4 regions of the Pseudovibrio sp. Tun.PSC04-5.I4 genome follow, and region 1 is predicted to be linked to each of the others. Evidence: predicted binding sites of a transcription regulator. Region 1 holds the regulator's gene; each other region holds the start of a gene.

Region 1 (4,263 bases):
ACAGGCACCTGATCGAACCCTTCCGGGGCAGGACCAAAACCTTCGAGGTATTTTTGCTGACCACCAGCGGCCAGTGCTGCCATGGTTCTGCCGTGGAACGCATTTTCAAAGGTGATGATACGCGTCCGCTCGGGATTACCCTTGGCAAAATGGTAGCGGCGGGCTGTCTTCATCGCCCCTTCGATTGCTTCTGTTCCTGAATTGCAAAAGAAAACCACATCAGCGAAGGTGTTGTCTGTGAGAAGCTTTGCCAGCGTCTCGCCTTCTGGAATGGTATAAAGGTTGGTGACATGCCAAAGCTTTTCAGCCTGCGCTTTGAGCGCTTCAACCAATTTGGGATGGGCATGACCAAGACCGGAAACCGCAATACCAGATGCACAATCCATGTATCGTCGACCATCAGCCGCAATCAGCCAGACACCTTCCCCACGCTCGAACGAAAGTTCAGAACGGGCATAAGTCTGCATTAGCGACGAAGTCGTCATTTTTAACTCCTCATGGATTGAGCTGTTATTTACTCAAAAAATTCCAGTTATCTGGTCAAGAAACAAAAAAACGCCATATGGCGTTTGGGCTGTAAACGAAGCAACATATAAACCGTGTTCCGTATGGGCTGTCAATAACACCTATTAGGCAGCAATAGGTTATTATAGTTCAGGAATTACCGTGTGCCCCTTGGGCTACCAACGACATCAACCAGTCTTGGCCGCACCACTTGGAAGGCGCCATTGTGGCATCTTTGTAGGGCCGAGTGGTGGGTTAATACGGTTCCCTATGACCAGATTTTTTCCAGTACACTTAAGGTTTATTCAACACACCTCATACGTGTAGTATGAGGTGGCGCTGCTGGTATAAATCTACAAAGGCCTCATGAATTACCTGTTTAACTAGTAATTATTACCAGTTGTTTTTTCCTGATTAATATATGTAATAAATATCAATGGAGTAAGGTCGTCAGCTCTTACTTTATGTTGGAAAGATTGCTATAGGATCTGACTTAAGAGACACCTCCCAATCCATGGATTGGTAATCTTCTCCCACTGCAAGAGGGCTGTAATAGGTAAGTAGTAGCGCGGCAATTCTGGGGAAAACCAGAGTCATCCCCACCTCAATTCTTTAAGGTTATTGCTCGCCTCGACGCCCATATAGTAGTGTGCGATAAGAGTTACACACCATCTCGTAGTTACTAAACGCTGCAAGCACACACGCTCAGGTAAGCGGCAAGGTCGGATTTATCCGGGCTGAGCGAATGCTGTTTTGCACGCCACTGAAGGAAGACGGGGCCCTTTAATGAGCTGGACAGCAGAACGTGTAGAGTTACTAAGCAAGCTTTGGGCAGACGGACTGAGCGCAAGCCAGATCGCTGGCGAACTGGGTAGCGTCACCCGGAACGCCGTCATCGGCAAGGTTCACCGCCTTGGATTATCAGGCCGCGCCAAATCTGGTGGCGCCGCAACTAAAGCGAGAAAAGCCGCAGCACCTGCTGCCCGGCCAGTTTCTCCTGCAAAACCGAGCGTAACAGAAACAATCGCCGTTGCTGCGATAAGTACTCCTTCACCTCGTCCTATTCAGCCAACTGTTGCTGGGGCTACAGCCCTTAAAATTGAACCAATTGAAATGATCCGGGCCGAACTTGCGCAAATGCCCGCACCAGATATTTTCATTCCTCCGTCAGAACGGGCGTCCATTCTGACTTTGAATGAGCGGACTTGTAAGTGGCCAATTGGTGACCCGAGTTCTGATGACTTTTACTTCTGTGGTCGTCAGTCTGATGCAGGCACACCTTACTGCGCCCATCACCGCAGCATCGCGTATCAACCAGTGAGCGATCGTCGTAGCCGCCGCGCCAGCTGATCAAACAGATATATAAGATTGAGAAGCCGGGTCATTTGCCCGGCTTTTTGTTGTCCGTTGCGGCATGAGGCGACTGGGCCACAAAAACCGCCCTTAGGCGGCTTTATAACCTGTCAGTAATTACTCAGCATTACCCGATAGCAAACTGATCGTTGAACGCGTAACCTGCGCCACGCACTGTCCTGATTGGATCCTTCATGCGGCCTTTGTTGATGGCTTTGCGAAGGCGGCCCACATGGACGTCAACTGTGCGTTCATCCACGTACACATCATGGCCCCAAACACGGTCCAAAAGCTGCTCGCGTGAGTAAACACGGCCCGGCGCGCTCATCAGGAATTCCAGCAAGCGGAACTCTGTTGGCCCTAAGTGGATCTCACTGCCCATTCTGCGAACACGGTGCGTTTCGCGGTCCAGCTCGATATCTCCAGATTTAAGAAGCGTGGAGACCACCTCGGGATTTGCACGGCGGAAAATGGCGCGGACACGAGCCATCAGCTCAGGAACAGAAAACGGTTTAACCACGTAGTCATCCGCGCCTGTCGCCAAGCCGCGAATACGCTCGGATTCCTCACCGCGCGCTGTCAGCATGATGATTGGCATGCGTTCCGTTTCAGACCGTGCCCGTAACCGGCGGCAGAGTTCAATTCCGGAGAGGCCGGGAAGCATCCAGTCCAGCAGAAGAAGGTCCGGCTGGCTTTCCTGAAGCAGGATTTCAGCCTCGTCCCCTCTTGCGCATACGCCCACAGTGTAGCCTTCTGCTTCCAGGTTGTAGCGTAGCAGCAAGCTCAACGGTTCTTCGTCTTCTACAATCAATATTTTAGGCATACTAAAGTGCTCTCTGCACCTTCTGTTTCAAAGCAGCATGCCTGAAATGGCTTGGGCAGGCTGCGATACTCTTTTCGTCATGCGTATTCTAACCAAACACGGTGCTTCTTTTTTGGGAATACGCATTTTCAGCGCATTCTTATCCAAAAACCGGCACCCGCTTGTGCAAATACACCCTAAACAGCGGCGCTCTGTGTAAGTTCGTCCGTTTTGGGACGCTCTGTTGGCAGATGATTACCAGAAACCATGTAATAGATGTTTTCCGCAATGTTTGTTGCGTGGTCCCCAATACGCTCAATGTTCTTCGCACAAAACAGCAAATGTGCACACATGGTAATTGAGCGAGGATCTTCCATCATGTAGGTCAGCAGCTGACGGAACAGGGATGTGTACAGCGCATCAACCTCGTCGTCACGTTGATGCACGCGCTGAACAACCTCAAGATCACCCGAGGTGTAGGCATCCAAAACGGCCTTGAGCTGCTCAAGAGCGAGATCAGACATATGTTCCACACCAACAGCGAGCTGTTTGTTGGAGAAATCTGTCTCAATCGCGAGGGTTCGCTTGCCAATGTTCTTTGCCATGTCACCAACGCGCTCAAGATCGTTCGAGATCCGCATGGCCGCAATGATCACACGCAGATCACTTGCCATTGGCTGGCGGCGTGCGATTACGGAGATACACAGCTCTTCAAGCTCTGCCTGCATGTTGTCGAGGCGTTGATCAGCTGCGATGGTGCGCGCTGCCAGTTCACGATCCTGCCTGAGTAGGCCGGTCACAGCATCATGCACCAGTGTTTCGGCAAGGCCGCCCATCTCAACAACGCGTCCGGCTAACTCTTTGAGTTCCTCGCCAAAAGCAGAGACGATATGATCTTTCATTGGATGATTTCCTTAGAGCAGTTTCTATTCTTAACCGAAACGGCCAGTGATGTAATCCTGTGTGCGCTGGTCTTTGGGGTTTGTGAAGATTTCAGTCGTCAGACCTTCCTCAACCAAAGTCCCCATATGGAAGAAAGCTGTCCGCTGTGACACACGCGCTGCCTGCTGCATGGAGTGGGTTACGATTACGATTGTGTAATTGAGGCGTAACTCATCAATCAGTTCCTCCACTTTGGCAGTGGCGATCGGGTCCAGCGAAGAACACGGCTCATCCATCAGGATCACTTCGGGAGACACCGCAATGGCGCGTGCAATACACAAGCGCTGCTGCTGACCGCCGGAAAGACTTGTGCCCGGCTCGTCCAATCTGTCTTTGACTTCCGCAAACAAACCAGCTCGCTGCAATGAGTTCGCGACGATTTCTTCCAGCTCGCTCTTGCTCTGGGCGAGGCCATGAATGCGGGGCCCGTAGGCAACATTTTCAAAGATGGATTTCGGGAACGGATTGGGCTTTTGAAAGACCATGCCAACGCGGGCACGCAGTTCAACCACATCGATACGCGGATCATAGACATCATCATTATCGAGAAGAATGTCACCTTCGACGCGGCAGATAGCAATGGTGTCGTTCATCCGGTTCATACAGCGCAGGAAGGTGGATTTACCACAACCAGACGGGCCGATGAGGGCTGTTACCTGGTT
Region 2 (4,263 bases), 2.2 Mb from region 1:
ACAAGTTTTGAGGCTCGGCCTCTGCCTGGATCACCAGGCGAATTTGATTATCGTAGAGTGTATCGATTAGATTGATAAATCGCTTGGCTTCGTTTCTACGCGCCCTATCTAAGGCAGGGACACCCTCAAGGAAAACTGTGTTGAAAGCATGTGCAATGCGCAGATAATCAGAGGATCCAAGCGGAGTGCCGCACAACTCCTGAAATGTGAACCATGCAATATTGCTGCAAGTGCGACTTACAGGTATTTTGCGACCTTTATTTTCCAATTCAACCAGATGGCACTGGAGTCCGTAAGTCATGCCAGACCAGAGTTTTTCCATTCCCTCTAAACTCTTGGACCCAATTGGAGTGAGGTATGTATCTGACCCCGACAGCTTTTCGAGGCGATAATCTATTGGAGCATCGAGATGAAGAACATCAAGTCGTTCATTCAGAGAACGGAGAAATGGAAGAATATGGTTTCTATTCAGTCCGTCCTTATAGAGCTCATCCGGCACGACGTTTGAGGTACAAACAAGAACGACACCTGCATCAAATAATTTGATAAAGAGACGCCCTAACAGCATTGCATCCGCAATGTCGGTCACTGTGAATTCATCAAAGCAAAGCAGGCGGGTGTTTTTTGCTATTTCTTCTGCAATGGGAATGATCGGATCACGGTCTTTGATAACTCCCGCGCTGATTTGCTTGCGTACCACAAATACTCGATCATGGATCTCCTCCATAAACTCATGGAAATGCAAGCGCCGCTTTTGCGGTTCAGGGCTAAGGTCATAAAACAGATCCATAAGCATGGTCTTGCCACGGCCAACAGACCCCCAAACATACAGCCCCTTGATAAACTCCTGCTCCTCCTTGCCCTTCCCGAACAAGCGCCCCAAAAGCCCTTTTTTCTCTTCTGGCTTTTGTTCGGCTAATTTTGCAGTCAGAGTATCAAGGCGCTTTGCCACTTCTATCTGAACCGGATCAGCTTCTAGATCGCCCCGCGCGACCATTGAATTGTATTGAGCAAGGACAGTGGTTGGGGTTGATGCATTCTCAAGCACGGGGTTTTATTCCTCAAACTGGATTCCAACAAAGAAATCGCAAATTCCAATATGCCATATTCGCCCATGGCTTAAAGGAGAGCGCCACCCAGACGCAAGTACTATGAGGAATATAAGTGAAAGCACACCATCACATAAAAGCGAAAATTGCAGTTAGTCTGGTTACATATGCAAAAAGCGCTGCGCCTGTATCCAGCGCAACGCTTTTAATTCTTTTAACTGCCAAGCTGTCTGTTAGCGAGCGAACGAAATAGAGGATCCGCTTGCAGTTTGACCAGCAAAACTGGTTCCAGCGCCTGACAGGGTAGCAACATTGCCACCACCAGCATCTTTCAACACAACCTGATTTCCATTTAGATTCCAAGCAGAAATTTGGGAGAGGCTAGCGTCGTTACACCCGCGGGTGTTTGCACGGTAGCCACCGCTCCATTTCGTCAGCGTCATAAAGAGCTTACAGTTGTCGCCACCGGAAGATACGCTCCAACCGCCAAGCAAGTCAGTTCGGCCAAGCGAACCGCCAGTTGCATTTACGTTTGGAGCAGGCGGTGCGGAAACAACCTGCGAGTTGGCGTTAGCATCCTGCCCATCAACCAAAATTTGATTTTCATAACCAGGTTGACCCGGAATGATTGGCGACAAAGTTTGACCTTCAATAGGAGAAACAGGAGAAGCCGGCAGCGGCGATACATAGCTACGCGTATAAGTCGTTCGCTGGCACGCCATTGTGGAAATTGCAATTACAGAAACAAATGCAATCGTCAAACTACGATTCATAGTGGTGTCATCCCAGCCTTGTGAATTAAGGCGTATTAACCATAAAGATCTTAAGAAGATGCCTCTAAAATGAGGCCGGTGGAAGTTTAGAGCTAAAAAAAAGAAAGTTTCCCACCGAAACCCTCATTTCCTTGGGGTAACATGCCGAAAATCGCAATCATTAGAAAGCAAAGGGCGAAACAAAATCAACAAGCAGTTCGCCAATTTAGAGAATCACTAGAAAAAACTTTTGAAGAAATCGATAAATCTATAGCTTCTTTAATCCTGCTGAATGCATCTGTTGCCTCTTTTATATTTCGCGGCTCCTGTTCATCTGAGCGGGCACCCCAATTCATCCTTGTAGGCTGCCCAGGCCAAATCGGTTGCTTGTCAAGAAGCACACTAGTTTGAAGACTTATTACGAAATCAGGCTGCGGTGCATGCGGCAGCGAAAAAACATTCCAGGACTTGGGATGCAAGCCGCTTTCCTGCAGTGCATTGGCAAAAAGCACCTTCCGTGTGATCGGGCGCATTATCTCTCCCGGCAACGGACCAGCAGAAAATGCTCTCAGGCCTCCCATTGAAGCTTTATTCAAATAGGCCTCTGCTGCGAGGCTAAAAAACGAATTCTCTACGCAAACAAACAGTACATTCGCCATTGTCATAGGAACGCCTCCACTGCAGCGCCGGACGTTGTCCAATCATCGGTGTGCTTCTCATTCCCAGCACCTTTTAGTGCCCTTTTTATTCGGGAGGATGACACTCGAATGAAACGCTAGTGATAATCACAGATGGGTTGGGAATAATACGGGGCTACTGGCTAATCAGCGCAGTCTGGCCAGCTTCAATCTTAAGTGACCGCTGTTCACTTTCAGAATAAGCGCCTGTATAAGAAGCAATGTTTTTCTGCTTTTCTTGGGAGCTTGCACAATGTCTTTTCCTTTATGGACAATTCTGATTGCCGGTCTGATGCCATGGCTTTCAGTTCTTCCTGCCAAAATTTCTCGCAACTATAACAATTCCAAACCGAGGGATCCGGCCTACTGGAAAGAAGGTTTCCGTCTTCGCGCACGCTCAGCCGAAATCAACTCTCACGAGGCCTTCCCTCTTTATGCAGTGTCCGTTCTGATCGCTCTCGCTTATGGAGGGGACCCAGATTGGATCGAAAAATTGTGCGGCCTGTTCATCGCAATGCGCGTTCTGTACATTGCTTGTTACTGGCTTGACCGCGCTTCCCTGCGTTCAGTCGTTTGGTTTATTGGTCTGGTTAGTTCAGTTGCACTCTTCACGTCGCCGGCGTGGTCATAACAGCAACTCGGGACAGTCAATATCCCCGTGATTTCATGGTATTGTGAGACAGGCAAGGACTGGAGACGCACTAAAAATGGCGCAATTCTGCTGTTTCCGTAGTCGTTCGTTACTACGAAATTAACAGTAGCTCTTATAGCTTCCGTCAGTTTTTAGGGGCGACTGCCCATTTGAGGAAAAACCGGTCAGCCTGAGCTGCGGTATCTTGCGTAAATGACCGGCGAGTTCGGGCCATTAGCGCTGGCCCCGCTTCCAGTTCAGATAGAATGAGCTCATTCACGGCACCAGCAGGGCGGACAACATCTTTTATTTGCCCAGCCTCACTGCGCTCAACCAACTCTTCAATTTCGCCGCGCAAGACAGGACGAATAAAGGTTGCTTCTGTAAGGTCGGCAAGTCTTGAAGGTGGAATACCCTGATATCGGTTCTGATTATACCAACGCAGTACAAGTGACGACCGGATCAAATCGTATAATCTTTCCGGCACGATCTCGCCCAGAGCCATGCCGTCAAATCTATGCCGCTGCCTATTCAAACGCTGAAAGTGGTAGAGCGCAAAGCGAACCGGGTCACAATATTCGACCGCGAATGCCAGCATGGATTTGGGAAAGCCCTCATGCCCGGCGTAAGCATCTCTCAATTGAACCCAATCCAACGGCTCAGGATTACCTTTCAGAAGTGCTATCAGTGTTTTTTTGAGATCCCAACCACTAACGCTTGCAGGAACTTTAAAATCTACACCCATCGTATCTTCTGAAGGGAAGAGCGAGAGATAGTACTCGAGAGATTGCGTGTAGATGAACCTGCAATTGGGATAAGCAGCCTCTGATTTTTTAGTGAGGTACAGATGCGAAAGATCGCCCGCGTGCAATACACGCAGATTCTTTTCGTTCTCCAAGTCACGAAAACTCTTTTCAAGCTCAAAAAATGTAGAAGAGCTGTCTGAATTAACTTGCGAAGGCGCACTCACCGAAAATTGCCTAACCTGAAATCTAAGAGGCTTCTCCTCGTTGCACTTACCCTTGAACGCTTTTCAGGGCAAGTGCGGTCGAGCAGTTTGCTCTCTAAGTTTTCCAGAAACGGGAGACTCTGGCACGATGCGCCACACGCTAATATTAGGCTTCTTCGGAAAAAGCGTCGAATGCGCTGAGTGC
Region 3 (4,263 bases), 1.5 Mb from region 1:
AGTGGGTATTGAGGGGGTTTTGCAGTTTCTGCACAGGCTATTTTATATTTCCACAGCTTCAAGTGCACATTACTCTTGAATTTCAGGTGGTTCGTGCTATCTACCCGCTCATGGACACGTGGCCGAGTGGTCGAAGGCGCTCCCCTGCTAAGGGAGTAGGCTCGGAAGGGTCTCAAGGGTTCGAATCCCTTCGTGTCCGCCATTCTCCTTTTTAGGATGTTGGTGTTTCAGGCTTCGGCCTTGAACAAATTCCCAATTGAAATTTGTGGTCTTGGCTCTTTGGGGTTTGAGTTGTGCGAATTGCGCGAGCTGCTTTCCTTGCCGCACTGCTCTGCGTTTTTTGACGATACTCTTTCTCGGTCGTTGGCGAGGCGCTCCTTTGTAAGTTCGACCCTCACAGGCTTTATCTCACTTACCTAAATATCGATTATGGTTGCAGGCTGCGTGTGGAGCACGCTGTTGCTCAGAGGTGGTCCCGTTTGGTTGGACAGTTGAGCGTCGTTTATAAGTGGTTCCGCTCCGATTACGCAGCAGCTTGAGTTATGTGCAGCGGGTGGTTGCAGTAGGCCTGATCCGGGGTATTCCAGTCAAGCGATGAATGTGGGCGCTTCTGGTTATAAAAGGTGATGTACCGCCTAATGGATTTTCTGGCCTCTGGCACACTGACGTAGGCCTTGAGGTAGACCTCCTCATATTTGATGGTGCGCCAGAACCGTTCGATAAAAACATTGTCACGCTAGGCTCCTTTGCCGTCCATGGAAATCTTGATCTCTTCGCGCTTGCGCACATCGGTGAAGTCTATGCAAGTGAACTGGGAGCCCTGATCGGAGTTGAAAATCTCTGGCTTGCCGTGTTTTGAGAGCGCCTCTTCCAGAGCTTCGATGCAGAAAGTTGCCTCCATGGTAATCGACAATCGCCAGCTCAGAACTTTACGCGAGTACCAGTCAATGATGGCAACCAGATAGGTAAAGCCCTTCGCCATGGGAATATAGGAAATATCGATGGCCCAGACCTGATTGGGTCTTAAAACCTCTACATCACGCAGCAGATACGGGTAAATCTTGTGACCCCGTGCGGGTTTGAAAGTGTTTGGTCGGCGATAGATTGCCTCAATACCCATCCTCTTCATCAAGGATCTCATGGCGCACCGACCGATAGGAAAGCCCTCTGCCTTCAAGAGCTGTTGCAACATACCGCTACCCGCAAACGGATACTCCAGATGAAGTTCATCCAGCAGGCGCATGATGGCAAGCGTTTCCAGTGAGGCCGGACGGGGCCGGTAGTAAACACTGCTTCTAGATAAGCTCAGGGCTTTAGCCTGACGGGATAGTGGAAGGTCATGTTTGCAGACAATCATCTTCTGGCGTTCAGTAGTCCCGTTTTGGTGAGCACCTTCTTACGAGCTTACGCGGCCCCACTGGGGCCAAAGTCCCTTCGAAGTTCGAAAAAATCGTTCTCCAATGCCAACTCACCAATTTTGGCATGCAGCCGTTTGATGTCGACTTCAGGCTCCTGCCTAGCTTGTTTATCAGCTCCAAACACATCTGGCATGGCTGCAAGAGCCTGTTCTTGGCATCATGTCAGTTTTAGGAGCTAAATCCACTTATACAACCTGTCCGAATTTCCCGAGCCAGCTCTATGTGCATTCTTGGCAACCCGCTGCACGGTGATGCTGGGATCACTGGTGGTGAATCCGGCGCCATCAACATTGGGCTGCTGTATGCGCTGAATTTAAAGAAGGGTTTGCGGAGATTGCCAAGGAAATGGACCTTAGCAAAGAGTCCGTGGTTCTGATTTTTAATACTGAGGGGGATACCAACCCTGAGCGCTACAGAAAGATCGTCTGGGAAGGCGCTTTACCTCTTTAATCCCAGAGACACTAAATACCTCAAAGCAGGGCCTCGGCTCTGCTTTTTTTGTGTAAATTCTATTCCGCAATTGAACTCCAGTTGGTTTTGCTGGAACCGATTCTGCTGAGGTTTGCCTACTGTTCTTAGCGGGCAGCTAAACTGTGAGTCTTTTACCCTGTCACATAATCGTAACGCAAAGCTCGTTTTGTCAGCATTGCTGCGGTTCAATTTTATGACGATTTTTTGACAGTCACCAATTCTCAGATTGCGTCATTTCACTGTAACAATCCCGTGTGCCTAGTGCGTTAAAGATTAACGGGCAATGGGGCAGATATCTTGATCCAGTTTGAAAGCGTTAGAAAAGAATTTGGGGCACATGTTGCTGTAAAGGGGGCGTCCTTTACAATAGATAAACCTCAGATGATTGGCATTATTGGTCGCTCTGGCGCTGGTAAATCTACGTTGTTGCGCATGGTCAATCGACTTACACCAGCAAGCCGGGGACGATTGTTGGTTGATGGTGTTGATGTGCTTGCTTTGCAGGGCGCAGACAAGCGCCGATGGCAGCGCGATTGTGCAATGATATTTCAGCAGTTCAATCTGGTTCCTCGCCTTGATGTTTTAACCAATGTGATGCTTGGTCGCCTCAATGCACATGGCACGGTCTCCAGTATGCTTAAACTTTTCACACGCGAGGAGCGTGTTCAGGCGCTGTTGAAGCTGGAGCGGCTCGGCATTGCTGAGACAGCTCTTAAACGAGCTGAAAATCTCTCCGGTGGCCAGCAGCAACGGGTGGCGATTGCGCGTGCTTTGATGCAGGAGCCGAAAATGCTTTTGGCGGATGAACCGATTGCCTCTCTTGATCCTATGAATGCGCAGGTCGTTATGGATGCCTTGAAGGCGATTAATACCGAAGATGGCCTGACCGTGATTTGTAACCTCCACACACTTAATACTGCTCGCAATTATTGTGACCGGGTTATCGGGATGCGTGATGGTGAAATTGTATTTGATGGAAACCCTGAAGACCTTTCAACTGCTGTCGCCCGTGAGATTTACGGTGCTGATGACAGTTTTGAAGAGGGGATGACCTCAACGTCTCTTGGTAGCGAAGGTGCAAACATCGCTTCCCTGGAACCGGCTAAGGGTGCGCTGGTACCCCTAGTTTCTGCTGCTGAGTAGTAGCGGCTTCTTGAATTTTGTCCTTATATTTGGAGTGCTCTGATGAAAATCATCGCTAAAGTTGCTGCGGCTCTTGCTGTTAGCTCTGCTATCCTTTCTGCGCCTGTTGCTATGGCTGAAGAAAAAATCACCGAATTCCGCATTGGTATTCTGGGTGGTGAAAACGAAGCGGATCGTCTTCGTAACAACCAGTGTCTGGTTGAGCGTTTTGAAAAGCTTCTTGGTGTTCCAGTCAAGCTTTTCCCAGCGGCCGATTATGCTGGCACTATTGAAGGCCTGAAGGGTGGAAACCTTGATTATGCTGAGCTTGGCGCGTCCGGTTATTCCGCCGTGTACCTTTCAGCTCCAGAAGCTGTTGAACCGGTTTTGACAACCAAACAGCTTGATGGTGCAACTGGCTATTACTCTGTCATGGTCGCTCGTGAAGATTCTGGAATTAAGACGATGGATGACATGAAGGGCAAGCGCCTTGGCTTTGCTGATCCTAATTCCACATCCGGTTATCTTGTGCCATCCGTTGCTTTTGACGACATGGGCCTGAACATCAAGGACTACTTTGCTTCCAGCCAGTTCTCTGGTGGTCATGAGCAGAACGTTCTTGCTGTTTTGAATGGCGATGTTGATGGCGGTGTAACTTGGGCATCTGGTGTTGGTGAATGGGAAGAGGGTTACACTTCTGGCAACCTGCGCAAAATGGTCGATAAAGGCATGGTTGATATGTCTGATCTGGTTCAGATTTGGCAATCCCCATTGATCCCGAACGGTCCGCTTGTGGTACGGAAGACTCTTCCTGCTGATGTTAAGGGCAAGGTTGTTGCTTCCCTCAAAGCTATGGTGAAAGACGACACTGAATGTTTCTACTCTGCACAGGGTGGGGAATATGCTGACTTTGTTGATGTGAACCATGACTTCTACAAGACCATTGTTGAAGCACGTCGCCGTAAGATCGAAGCGAAAAAAGCCAACTAATCTGGTTGACTGAAACATGAGGGCGCGAGGTGATCGCGCCCTTCTTCATATGTTGGGCTCAAGGGAGCCCGCCTATTTTTTCGACCTTGGAGGATTATTAAGGTGGCAGCTCATCTGGCGCTGACTGAGGCTTCCCGACTTGCTGAGATTTCTCAAGCTTATGAGCAAGTGGCTCGGCGACGCACGCTTTATACTTTCTTTTTGCTGGGCGTTTGCGCACTGAGTATCTTTGGAGGCCTGTATATTGCCGATGAAGCAAACT
Region 4 (4,263 bases), 3.6 Mb from region 1:
TGAAAGCAACCTCTGAAGAGGTGCTGGATGTGTACACGCAAAAGGACAAGCCGGCTCGTAAGATCTTTGAGAGTTATCGTGAAGCTCAGCAGGCTTTAGCAAACTGGAGTTCTCTTTCTCTTGGTAAGAATATAGCGGCAAGAAGCTAGTAAATAGTTTGGTGATTTGTATGAAAGGCCCTTTTTTTGGAGGGCCTTTTGTATTTCATAAGGTTTGTCACAGAAAATATTGTATATAAACTGCATTTAATGCTGATGAGTATACTAAAAAATTATCAGTTATTATTGGTAAATGATGAAAATACGAAATTTGTTCTAAAAAATACCAGTGCAACAAGTATTTAATATCTTTAGAAATGTAAGAGAGGGCCGAATCAAAAAGTAACTCGTAGTTTGATCATGGCGCTGCTGTTTGCTGTATTAGAAACAGAAAGTACCGTACATGACCAGAACCATTCCCTTTGCTGTAGCAGCAACTCTTTCAACTATCCTTTTCAGTTCTAGTGCGCTTGCTGGCGCTTTTGCCCTTCGTGAACAGTCCTCTTGGTTTCAGGGAATGTCATTTGCAGGGCATGCGACGGCAACCAAAAGCCTCTCCAGTATGTACTGGAATCCCTCCACTATGACGGCCCATGATGGTGTGCAAAGTGAAACTGTGCAGACTTTTGTGCTGCCGCGAGGAACTATTGACTTGGATAATGCCACTATTGATGTTCTTGGCATTCCTGTGACTGGCGTTCCATATTCTTCCGGTGATGTTGGGGTTAATGCATGGTTGCCATCTGGATACGGTACCTGGAAAGTGAATGACCGGTTGTCCCTAGGCGTTAGTTCAAACGCGCCTTATGGACTTGAGACTAAGCCAGATATTGAATGGGCCGGGCAGGTTTATGCCAGATCGTCTCGCGTGTTTTCTGTGAATGTAACGCCAATGGCTGCGTTTCAGGTGACGGACAAATTTTCGGTCGGAGCAGGACTTCAGCTCGAGTACATTCAGGTGCGCTTAAAGTCTGCGACAGGTGTTCCCCCTATTGCGGCGGCGTCGCCGACAGCTGAGCTGCGTGGAGAAGATTACAATCTTGGCTTTGGGGCGACTGTTGGAGCGCTCTTTGAGCCATGGAAGGGAACCCAGTTGGGCATTGGCTATCGTTCTCCTGTAGAGCATAATCTCAAAGGACGACTTGTTGTTGGAGGGGATGCGCCGACACCAATTCGCGCGAATATAATCATGCCTGAAACTGTGAGTGTTTCCTTCCAGCAAGAGCTCAATACGGAATGGCGTGCCCTCGGATCGTTTGAATGGACGCACTGGTCGCGGTTTGGAACTTTCCCAGTCTTCAATCTAAGCGGTGATGTGGTGACGGAACTTCCGTTCCAGTATAATGATGGCTATTTGATCGCCCTGGGAACCGAGTATGATTTTACCGAGAATATAACAGGTCGTTTCGGATTAGCTTATGAGTGGTCGCCGATTGATGAAGCGAACCGGACACCACGCTTACCAGATTCCAACCGCTTCTGGTTAAGTGCTGGACTGAGTTACTTTTATGAGGATTGGCTTTCTTTCGATTTTGGTTATACGCATATCTTCCCTGAAGCCAGCAACATCAATATCAATCCAGACCATCCGTTTTATGAGGGTATCACGATCCAGGGCCCTGTGAATGACACGAATATTGATATTCTCAGCGCGGCTTTGAGGATTACTTACTAGGTTAGTGATGCCGCGCTGGTGTTAAGCTGTGATTTAAAAAGCGCTTGGGTATAGACCGCCGTCCAGAAGCAAGTTCTGGCCCGTTATATAACCAGCGTGCGCAGAGCACATGAATGCACATGCATTGCCGAACTCATCAGGATGACCAAGGCGTCTTGCTGGTATTTCTTCAGAAGACAATCGCTTGGCTTCTTCCAAGGAAATGCCAGTTTGCTGTGCCTGACGCTCGAACCCACCTTTGAGGCGATCGGTATCAAACTTGCCGGGCAGGACGTTGTTGATAGTGACGTTGTATTGTGTGTACTGCCTGCACACACCTGCGAGGAACGCCGTCAGGCCAGCGCGGGCTCCGCTGGAAAGATCCAGCCCTTCAATCGGCATTTTAACAGACATGGATGTAATATTGACGATGCGGCCGAAGCGGCGCTCAGCCATGCCTTCAATGACGGCTTTGATGAGTTCGATCGGGGTGATCATGTTCTGGACAATGCCAGCCTGAATGGCTTCCCTATCCAGTTCCTTAAAGTCTTTACGTGGCGGACCACCATTGTTGTTGATCAGAATATCTGGTTTGGGGCAGGCAGCCAGAACAGCTTGTTGACCCTCAGGTGTGGAGATGTCTGCCGCGACTGGAATGACAGCAACATTGTGTGCGGTTGAAAGTTCGCGTGCAATCTGGTTGAGCAGGGTTTCATTACGCCCATTGATGACAAGATCACAACCCGCTTCGGCCAGAGCCTTTGCTGTGCCCAGTCCCAAACCCCGACTGGATGCACAGATAATCGCTTTGCGCCCGTTAATTCCTAAGTGCATTTGAATATTCCATTGTTTCAACTGGATAAATCGTGGAGGCATCCTACTGTGTCTTTGCCTGCTGAACCAGTAAGGATCAAGCTTAGCAAGCGAAAGGAATATTGAATTGAATTGCAGAGCCTTGGTTTGGCATCCCCTAATATTCGTAGAGTTATATTAACAGGGATAGGAGCAAGGAGCTGCGCGGTTCCAGTATATCTACGCTGTCATATTTGTTTCTTGTGAATCGTTTTAAAAGAAATGAACGTTTTCTTATTCCGGAGGCATATGGTGACCGGGGATTCCAACAGTAAAAACTACAAGAGCTTGTTTTTGTCCGATGTACATCTTGGTACGCGTGGTTGTCAGGCGGATCTCTTACTGGATTTTCTGAAAAATAACGATGCCGAGACGGTCTATCTTGTCGGTGATATTATCGATGGGTGGCGTCTGAAGCGGTCGTGGTATTGGCCGCAATTGCACAATGATGTGGTGCAGAAGCTGCTCCGTAAAGCTCGTAAGGGAGCGCGGGTAATCTACATTCCGGGCAACCATGATGAGTTCCTGCGGGATTTCTTCGGCGTTTATTTTGGCGGCATCGAAGTTGTCGAACAACACATTCATGAGGGTGCCAATGGCAAAAAGTACCTGATCATTCACGGAGATCAGTTTGATGTTGTTGTGCGTCATGCCAAGTGGCTCGCGTTTTTGGGGGACTGGGCTTACGTCTCCGCGCTCAATCTCAATACAGTTTTGAATTACGGTCGCCGGAAAATGGGGCTGACCTATTGGAGCTTGTCTGCATGGGCGAAACTCAAGGTCAAAAACGCGGTCAACTTTATTGGCAAGTTTGAAAAGACATTAGCCTCCGAGGCACGACGTCAGGGTGTTGATGGGGTCATCTGCGGGCATATTCACCATGCTGCGGATCATGAGAGTGACGGCATTCATTACATCAATACGGGTGACTGGGTTGAAAGCTGCACCGCTGTTGCGGAACATTTCGACGGAACGTTTGAGGTTATCCATTGGGGTGAAGGGAATGCCCTCGCTATTATTGAGGATGGCTCTGAGACTGGTCGTCAGGTGGCAGCATGAGCTCAATTCTGATTGTCACAGATGCATGGAAGCCGCAGATCAATGGCGTTGTTGGCTCGCTGGAGCGGTTGGCGAAAGAATTGAAGCAGATGGGTATACGGGTTGAGTTTCTGACCCCATTGTCCTTTAAAAGCGTTCCTATGCCATCGTACGGGGAGATCAGGCTTAGTTTGACACTGCCTCATAGAGTGCGGCACTTCATTGAGGACTTTGACTGCGATCATCTACACATTGCCACTGAAGGCCCACTGGGGCTGATGGCGCGGCAGGTTGCCAAGCGAGATGGACGTGTCTTCACCACCAGCTACCACACCCGGTTTCCCGAGTATTTGCAGGCGCGGTATCCGGTACCGTTATCCTTCAGTTATTCGTGGCTGCGCTGGTTTCACAACAGCGGGCAGGGTTGCATGGTGGCCACCAATACGTTGGAGATTGAACTTCGTGCGCGTGGATTTGAGAACTTGATGCGCTGGTCTCGTGGTGTCGACCATAAACGGTTCCGTCCTCTGAAGACCGACAGGTTATCTCCTCTATCTGGGCCTACTTTCCTCTATGTGGGACGTGTGGCTGTTGAGAAGAATATTGAAGCGTTTTTGAAGCTGGACCTGCCGGGAACCAAGATCATTGTTGGCGGTGGTCCGCAATTGGAAGAACTGCAAA

Evidence for each region. Region 1 encodes PhoB, which activates phosphate uptake and scavenging genes when phosphate is short. Its sites were predicted from a motif close to TGTCATNNANCTGTCAT; they were not measured.
Region 2: BLS62_RS18070 (arsenate-mycothiol transferase ArsC) is a predicted target of PhoB. The motif match lies at 2,558-2,574, and genes of this name have one in related genera.
Region 3: phnC (phosphonate ABC transporter ATP-binding protein) is a predicted target of PhoB. The motif match lies at 2,083-2,099, and genes of this name have one in related genera.
Region 4: BLS62_RS24605 (UDP-2,3-diacylglucosamine diphosphatase) is a predicted target of PhoB. The motif match lies at 2,731-2,747, and genes of this name have one in related genera.

The regions. Positions count from the first base shown of each region.
Region 1 covers NZ_FNLB01000006.1:571,506-575,768, reverse strand. Annotated here, with positions in the region: gene BLS62_RS07675 (aspartate aminotransferase family protein) at 1-485, opposite strand, end outside; gene BLS62_RS07670 (GcrA family cell cycle regulator) at 1,291-1,854, shown strand; gene phoB (phosphate regulon transcriptional regulator PhoB) at 1,985-2,680, opposite strand; gene phoU (phosphate signaling complex protein PhoU) at 2,857-3,561, opposite strand; gene pstB (phosphate ABC transporter ATP-binding protein PstB) at 3,592-4,263, opposite strand, start outside.
Region 2 covers NZ_FNLB01000006.1:2,748,652-2,752,914, forward strand. Annotated here, with positions in the region: gene zapE (cell division protein ZapE) at 1-1,048, opposite strand, end outside; gene BLS62_RS18065 (AprI/Inh family metalloprotease inhibitor) at 1,283-1,822, opposite strand; gene BLS62_RS18070 (arsenate-mycothiol transferase ArsC) at 2,008-2,466, opposite strand; gene BLS62_RS18075 (MAPEG family protein) at 2,732-3,109, shown strand; gene BLS62_RS18080 (DNA polymerase beta superfamily protein) at 3,255-4,079, opposite strand; gene BLS62_RS18085 (carboxymuconolactone decarboxylase family protein) at 4,225-4,263, opposite strand, start outside.
Region 3 covers NZ_FNLB01000006.1:2,041,080-2,045,342, reverse strand. Annotated here, with positions in the region: tRNA gene BLS62_RS14550 (tRNA-Ser) at 113-202, shown strand; partial or broken gene BLS62_RS32210 (IS3 family transposase) at 524-1,509, opposite strand; gene phnC (phosphonate ABC transporter ATP-binding protein) at 2,187-3,032, shown strand; gene phnD (phosphonate ABC transporter substrate-binding protein) at 3,075-4,001, shown strand; gene phnE (phosphonate ABC transporter, permease protein PhnE) at 4,104-4,263, shown strand, end outside.
Region 4 covers NZ_FNLB01000006.1:4,172,881-4,177,143, forward strand. Annotated here, with positions in the region: gene BLS62_RS24590 (TRAP transporter substrate-binding protein) at 1-149, shown strand, start outside; gene BLS62_RS24595 (OmpP1/FadL family transporter) at 442-1,713, shown strand; gene BLS62_RS24600 (SDR family oxidoreductase) at 1,747-2,526, opposite strand; gene BLS62_RS24605 (UDP-2,3-diacylglucosamine diphosphatase) at 2,794-3,603, shown strand; gene BLS62_RS24610 (glycosyltransferase family 4 protein) at 3,600-4,263, shown strand, end outside.